Regions from separate parts of the Bacillus sp. GbtcB14 genome, predicted to be linked through region 1. Evidence: riboswitches for the same ligand, from Rfam matches in the RefSeq annotation. Region 1 holds a riboswitch; the other holds the start of a gene.

Region 1 (4,211 bases):
TATATACAATGGGACGATCAGTAAACGAGATGCATCAAGAAACCCTGCAACTGCTTTTAAGAGGCATTGGTACTTCGCAACTTTGCACTGAAGAGGAAGTTCATCAGCTTACCGCAGTTACTGGAAGTGCACCAGCTTTCCTTTATTACTTTGCTGAAAGCTTAATTGAAGCAACAAAAAGTTATGGAGTCGATGAAGCGACTGCAAAACACCTTGTCATTCAAATGATTTCCGGCTCTGCTTCTATGCTTGAACAAACGCAAGATCCAGCTAACCTCCGCGAACAAGTAACAACACCAGGTGGTTCCACAGCTGAGGGTCTCAAAGCTTTATATGAATATAATTTTTCAGAGGCAATTCAAAAAGCAGTAGAAGCAACAAACAAAAAAGCTAGGGGGAAATAATATGAATTTAACAAGTTTAAAAGACTATACAACATTACATAACGGTGTAAAAATGCCGTGGTTCGGTTTAGGTGTTTTTAAAGTAGAAGATGGTTCAGAAGTAATTGAATCTGTAAAAGCAGCAATTAAAAATGGCTACCACAGCATTGATACTGCAGCAATTTATCAAAACGAAGAAGGCGTTGGACAAGCGATCCGTGAATCAGGTGTTGCACGTGAAGAATTATTTATCACATCAAAAGTATGGAATAGCGATCAAGGGTATGAAACAACACTTCAAGCATTTGAAACTACATTAGAGAAATTAGGTCTAGAATATTTAGATTTATATTTAGTACATTGGCCTGTAAAAGGGAAATATACTGAATCATGGAAAGCATTAGAAAAACTTTATAAAGATGGCCGTGTTCGTGCTATCGGTGTGAGTAATTTCCACATTCACCACTTACAAGACGTATTTGAAATTGCTGAAATTAAGCCAATGGTCAACCAAGTGGAATATCATCCACGTTTAGCACAGGAAGAGTTACACGCTTTCTGTAAAGAACATAATATCCAGCTTGAAGCTTGGTCACCATTAATGCAAGGACAGCTACTGGACAACTCAACATTACAAAACATTGCAACAAAATATAATAAATCAACTGCACAAATTATTTTACGCTGGGATTTACAAAATGAAGTTGTAACAATCCCTAAATCTATTAAAGAACATCGCATTATTGAAAATGCAAATATATTCGATTTTGAATTAAGTGCTGATGACATGAAAGCAATTCAAGCTCTAAATGAAGATCGTCGCGTTGGTCCAGACCCAGATAACTTTAACTTCTAGTAGAAAAACCACTGCCATATGCAGTGGTTTTTCTCATTAAAGAAAACTGAAAATTTAAACTATATTTCAATCGGTTGACACTTCATTATCCAAGGTGTAAGATTTTGAATTATCAAAGAAACACAAAAATTAATAAAATTTATTCGTTTACTCATTGTATCAAGAGAGGTGGAGGGACTGGCCCTTTGAAACCTCGGCAACAGGTTCATTTTGAACACTGTGCCACTTCCTGCAAGCTTTGTGCTTGAAAGATAGAATGAGGGACTTCGTTTATATACGGGTGCATAACTTGTACGTAAAAATCCCTCTTTCTCAATATGAAAAGAGGGATTTTTTATTTTTCATTTCCCTCATCATCATCCAAACTTAATTATTTAGGAGGAAAATCAAATGAAAAAGAAGTTTGTACCCGGTATTGCATCAGTTGTAGGAGTAAGTATTTTATTAACTGGTTGCGGTAGTTATAAAAACGAAGCAAGCGGAGCAAATGCAAAAGACGAGGCACCTAGTAAACAGGTTTTAAACTTATCTTCACCTACTGAAATACGAACAATGGATACAGCTCGTGCTACAGATACTGATTCTGGTCAAGTAATGAGAAACGTATTTGAAGGTTTGTATAATCTTGGTGAAGGTAACAAACCTGTCCCTGGCGTTGCAAAATCTCATGAAGTAAGTGGCGATAAAACGAAATACACATTCCATTTACGAGATTCAAAATGGTCAAACGGCACTCCTGTCACAGCGAAAGATTTTGTCTTCGCTTGGCAAAGAGCTGTCGATCCAGCAACAGCCTCTGAATATGCATTTCTATTCTTTGATATTAAAAACGCAACAAAAATTAACAACAAAGAACTTCCAGCCGATCAACTTGGTGTAAAAGCAATTGATGACCATACGTTTGAGGTAGAATTAGAACGCCCTGTTCCGTACTTTATTAGCTTAACAGCGTTCCCAACATTTCTACCAATTAACGAGGAATTCTTTAAATCACAAGGTGATAAATACGCTTTAGAAGACAATACAATCTTATACAACGGAGCTTTTACACTAAGCGATTGGAAGCATGAGCAAAGCTTTAAATTTAAGAAAAACCCTACCTATTGGGATAAAGATACTGTCAAACTGGAAGAAATCAATTTTAACGTCGTAAAAGAAAAATCTACAGAAGTAAATTTATTCGAATCAAAACAATTAGATCGTATCAAACTAACATCTGACTTCGTTGATAAATATAAAAAAGATGCTAACTTTAAAGAACGGCCAAACGTAGGGGTACAGTTTCTACGTATGAATCAACAAAACAAAGTACTTCAAAATGTTTCTGCACGCCAAGCAATCGATCAAACAATTGATCGAAAATCCTTTGTAAATACGTTATTAAATGACGGCTCTACACCAACCTCTAGTCTCGTGCCGAAAAACTTTGCAAAAGGACCTGACGGAACAGACTTCCGTGCTGCAAACGGCGATTTAACAAAGGTTGACACAAAATCTGCTCAAGAATTATGGAAAAAGGCAAAACAAGAACTTGGGTCTGAAAAAATAACGTTAGAACTATTAACAAGTGACGGTGACCTTGAAAAGAAAACTGGTGAATTCTTAAAAGGACAACTAGAAAAGAATTTAGATGGCTTAACAGTAAATATAAAGCCGCAACCACGTAAACAACAAGTTTCACTTTTATTAAAAGGTGACTACGAAATTGGAATTGACGGCTGGAGCCCTGACTTTGCGGATCCAATTACATTCCTTGAGCTATTTACAACGAATAACCCTTACAACTTAGATCATTACTCTAATAAGGAGTTTGATGAAACAATAGCAAAAGTGAAAACGACTTTAGCCGGTGATGAAAAAGCTCGCTGGGAAGCATTACTAGCATCCGAGAAAATATTATTTAAAGACTCCGTTATCGCTCCTCTTTACCAAAAAGGCGAATCTTATTTAGAACGTTCTTATGTGAAAGGGATTGTGCAAGTAGACTTTGCAGGTCAATTAAACTTCAAATGGGCAAAAATTGAAAAATAAAGCGAAACTTTAATCAGTGGTTTTTTCTTCATCCCCCACTGATGATTAGCCCACACCAATTGTTTTTTTAGCAAAACATATTAAAAGCAGATTCCCTAGTACGAGGAAATCTGCTTTTTTAATATATTATTCTAAGAAATTAACAATCTATTTTTATTATTGACATATAGTTCTTTCCAGTGTTAATATTCTAAATAATCAAAGAAACAAAATATTTCACCATCAAAATATAACATCTACTACGTTGAAACATATAACGATAGATTATAGTTCAACATGTATATACATATAGAACACCTGATTACCTACATACACATATCTATAATAGGTTTTCTCTTCTTCTATAGCTACACTTCAAAACGTGGACATTACGACGTTACGAACAACACATTTAGGGAGGAACGAACAATGAAGAAAAAAGTTGTACCTGTTGTTGCATCTGTTTTAGGAGCAAGTCTATTACTAACTGCTTGCGGGGGAAATAAAGATCATGCAAGCGGAGCGAAAGCAAATGATAAAGCACCTGATAAACAGGCAATTAACTTATCATTCGCTTCAGAAATTCCAACAATGGATGTTGCAAAAGCAACGGATGGGGAATCCATGAGCGTAATGCGAAATGTTTTTGAAGGTTTATATGCAATGGGAGAAGATAACAAACCGATTCCTGGTGTTGCTGAGTCGGTTGACCTTAGTCCCGATAAAACAAAATATACATTCCACCTGCGTGATTCAAAATGGTCAAACGGTACTCCTGTTACAGCAAAGGACTTCGTATTCGCTTGGCAACGCGCCGTAAATCCTGATACAGCAGCTGAATATGCGTTCTTATTCTTCGATATACAGAATGCGAAACAAATAAGCCAGAAACAATTGCCAATTGATCAACTAGGGGTCAAAGCTCTTGATGATAAAACGTTAGAAGTACAACTAGACCGTCC
Region 2 (4,211 bases), on a different contig from region 1:
AATCTAAAAGAATATGACAAAATATATTATACAATTAAAACTTTTTGAAGGATATACTAAGTTTTGAAATATGCAAAAACTCATATTGTTATAGGAATTCATAGTGATATTATGTTGTTTTACTTGTAGATATATAACATAGAAATAGCCCAAGTTCCTCATTGAAACTTGGGCTACTTCTTATACTTTTCGTTCTAGTGCAAAAACCATAAGAACTTGGCCATACGACCACGATTACTTTAACAAAGATTTTACTAGAAACTTATATATTATTTCACTGATTCTACTTGTTTTTCTAATTCTATTCCAAGGAATGTAGCAAGCTCAAGCATACCAAATTGATTCGCTACAGACTCTGCATCAGAATTATAGTTTGTATTTGTATTAATATCATACGTATAAATTGTTCCATCTGCACTACGAATAAATTCAATACCAGCAACGGTAATTTCATTTTCTTTCAAAAACTCTTTGTATTGTTCAATAATTGGCTCTTGGAAGTCCGATATAATTTCAAATTTTGTTTGCACTTCTTTCTCCCTCTCTTCTCCTACTGGGCAGAAAGCATCTTGAATCGAACACGCATCTGCTGGACAAAGTTCAAATCCTTCTGATGTATCTACTTTAACTGCATATACAAACTGGCCGCCTACAAACTCACAACGTGTAATGTATGGTTCTGGCGCTTCAATATATTGCTGGATTAAAGTAATTCCATCAATGGGTTCTTCAAACGTCGGACCATCCAAATATTGTTCTAAAGCATCAATAGAATGAAATAGTTGAACACCAAGACCTTTACCTGCACGGTTATGTTTTGTAATGAACGGTACTTCCCCTAACTCCCTTGCTGCTTTTACTATATGATCACGGCCCACAGCACCAATTGTTTTCGGCACTTGTATCCCAAAATTTCTTAATGCTGCATATTGATTCAATTTACTTACTTCAAGGCGTAATGCACGAGACCCATTAAATACTGTGCGCCCGTATCCCTCTAGCCAAGCAAGGACTCCTTCCGTCAACTCAGGTGCATATCGATGACCTCTCGTATGTGAAGAAGCACTCATGCGGCTATAAAAAACACCTTGAGGAGGTTCTTTTTCTAACGAAAGTGTTCCTTCATCTAAATGCCATTCCTCATAAGGTAACTCTAGTTCTTCTAACCTTCTCACCAAATGATCCGTCCATTCTTTATTCTCATGTAATATGTAAATTTTACTCATTTGTAATCAATTCCTTTCTTTTTGCTTCAACTAATGGCATCACTTTTTCAGAAAATCGTTTCATCTCTTCAAGCTGTGGCGAAAATTGTAAAAGTAATAACGTAACACCCACTTTTTCAAAAGCGAGTATCCTTTCTGCAATTTGTTCTGGTGTTCCGATTAGATTAGGACGTAACCCGCGATTGGATACGGAATAATCATTCAATTTCACTTGCTGTTCCAAATGCGATTTACTAATAAAGTCTTGGTAACCCGCGTAACCTAAAGCATCGTCTTTCACATCCGTTATGCGTCTCCATTCTTCTAATGCCTCTTCTTCTGTATCACGACAAATGACGTAAGCCGCAAGCCCAAATGACTGCAATGGCTCCTCTGTGACTTTCTTTCTACGTTTCTTCATATCTTCTATTTTCACAGATACCTCTTCCACTGTTCCCCCATGCATGACATATGCATCCGCGTGATTTACAATGACCTCTTTTCCTCTTTCACTTTCACCACCTGCATAAATCTTAATGCCCTGTTTCTGCACAGGCTTTGGACTTAAATGTGTATGATGAAGCTCATAAAAATTCCCTTTATAAGAAAACACTTCTTCTTTCCAAAGTTCCTTCAAAATTGTTACAAATTCCTCTGTGCGATCATATCTTTCATCATGTGCGGTAAATACTCCGCCATACTGCCTCGCTTCTTCTTCCCACCATGCTGAAACTACATTCAATGTAAAACGGCCATTACTTAATTGATCGATATTCGCTGCCATTTTCGCTGTAACTGCTGGATTGTGGAAGCCCGGTCTGACAGCTGTCATAATCTCTAATTTATCCGTTACTGCTGCAAGTGCTGCCGCAGTTGTCCACGCTTCTAAACTTGGTGCTGAAACACCTTTTATATCATTTAAGTTTAATTCCGCAATAAGTGTTGTTGAAAAACCTAATTGTTCTGCCGCTTGCGCTGTTTGTTTTGCATACTCAAACGTAGGCGGCATAGATTCATTATCTACATTTCGAAGCCATCCCCCAAAAATCGGTAACCAAAAACCATACTCCACTACCTATTCCCCCTTTACCTTTTAGCCATAAAAAAGGCTACTCTTATCAAAATAAGAGTAGCCTTCTTGACTAAGTGAACCGCTCTTATCTTTCAGGTGTTTCTTCACCTGCAGGATTTGGCACCTTTCGTCTCATACGAGGTTGCCGAAGTTTCATAGGGCCCGTCCCTCCACTTCTCAACATAAGAATTGTTTGGTTTCCATTTATTATAATCATCAGAATAATAAAAATCAATCATTTAATACTCATTTTTCCTATAAGTATTAAATGATATATAAGAAATCATATTTTTATAGAGCTTCATAAGGGTATTGTTTTACTTACGAATATATAAAGGGGTATGTTGTATCATGTCGAAAATATCATGTATAACCAAGTTGCTTTACTTCTATCTTAAAAACACAGCAAAAGAGGTGTTAGTAACATGAAAAATAAACGATGCGAGAATTGTGGTTCTACTACATTTAAAGAAGGAAGAGTTGGATCTGCTTATCATGCATATGTTTGTGAAGATGAATCTAGTAGATTCTTTTCAGGCGGGAAGCGTTCCAAACTATTAACCACATTTTGTTTAGAGTGCGGTGAGGTGCAATCATTTAGAGTTGAAAAACCAGATAAATTCAGAGAATAAAATATACCCAAGACACTTCTTGACGGTAGTGTTTTACTCATAGCCTCATTCTTTTTTTAGACGATTTGTTTTTTCTTCATATACACAAAAGAAAGAAAAATGAACAAATAACACAACAGTTAGTTACAACTATTGTGTCATTTAAACACTCAAACATCACTCACTAAAATCCTAGTGTAATGCAGGATGCGGCCATTGATAGTATATGTTTAAAAAAGATGAAATCACCGATTTCATCTTTTTTTAATACGTTATTTCGATTCTTTCTATTCAATATGTCGAATTTGTACTATCGTTTTTCAATTGGTAGTTTAAATGTAAAAGTACTGCCTTCCCCTAATTTACTTTCAACGGTAATTTTTCCTCCGTATAGTTCGACAATCCATTTCACCATCGACAATCCTAAACCTGTGTTTCCAATGTTTGAAGATGTTCGTGCTGCATCAACTCGATAGAAGCGTTCCCATATTTTCGTAATATGTTGCTCGCTGATGTCTATACCATTATCGGAGACTTTACCTATTATGTTGGGTTCATCACGGAACAGTTGTATATTCACACTGCCATTCTCTTTGCCATAAGCAATCGCATTCGTCAATAAATTCATTAATAAACGCATCATCAATGTTTGGTCTGCTTTAATAAATAGGTCTTCCTCTATATTTGTTGTTATTTCAATTGAAGATTCTTGAACCATTATAGAGAATACCTTTTACAATCCACCGACGAAGCTCGTACGGTCTTTGCTGTATTTTGTCAGATTAGTAGATTGTATTTATATGTTACCTTTAAAAGAAATTTATAATAGAATTTTTTGTGATTTTTTCTATTGGATTGTTTATGTTTAATTTCACAAAGAAAGATTAATTGTTTTACTTCTACATTTACCATTTTTTTACATAAACAAAATAATATTATACTAGGAATTATACATTATTAATTGAATATATTTATCGAGGTTGGCAAAAATTTGAAATCAGGAGAAAAATTTAGTCATTTATAATTTATTAGATTGATTACCATTTTATTTTGCACCTAAAATCAATGATTGTACTTTGAATGGTCTCTCAGCTTGCCTGAGGGACCTTTTTTGTTTGATATTACACTTGAACCGTTATAAAGGGGCGATAAAAATGAGAGAAAATCAAGTAAAAGCCTTTCTCTAATAAACAAAAAAAGAAGAGAATCAAAAATAAGATTCTCTTCTTTTTTCCTCATAGAAACAACTATATATTTTCGAGAATTATAATAAAAACATTTCATTTACTACTCTATTACATCAACCCCAACTCTAATTGCTGT

What was found. Region 1 has a riboswitch for S-adenosylmethionine ahead of KVT31_RS24890 (peptide ABC transporter substrate-binding protein). Riboswitches for the same ligand answer to the same signal wherever they lie in the genome.
Region 2: it holds a riboswitch for S-adenosylmethionine, as region 1 does, so the genes downstream of both, KVT31_RS10245 (LLM class flavin-dependent oxidoreductase) here and KVT31_RS24890 (peptide ABC transporter substrate-binding protein) in region 1, are expected to answer to the same signal.

The regions. Positions count from the first base shown of each region.
Region 1 is NZ_JAGXJT010000012.1:50,799-55,009, reverse strand. It holds gene proC (pyrroline-5-carboxylate reductase) at 1-404, shown strand, start outside; gene KVT31_RS24895 (aldo/keto reductase) at 406-1,239, shown strand; SAM riboswitch class I at 1,393-1,497, shown strand; gene KVT31_RS24890 (peptide ABC transporter substrate-binding protein) at 1,630-3,270, shown strand; gene KVT31_RS24885 (peptide ABC transporter substrate-binding protein) at 3,679-4,211, shown strand, end outside.
Region 2 is NZ_JAGXJT010000003.1:250,024-254,234, reverse strand. It holds gene KVT31_RS10250 (ATP-grasp domain-containing protein) at 270-1,226, opposite strand; gene KVT31_RS10245 (LLM class flavin-dependent oxidoreductase) at 1,219-2,277, opposite strand; SAM riboswitch class I at 2,360-2,466, opposite strand; gene KVT31_RS10240 (hypothetical protein) at 2,703-2,909, shown strand; partial or broken gene KVT31_RS10235 (sensor histidine kinase) at 3,199-3,612, opposite strand; gene KVT31_RS10230 (hypothetical protein) at 4,176-4,211, opposite strand, start outside.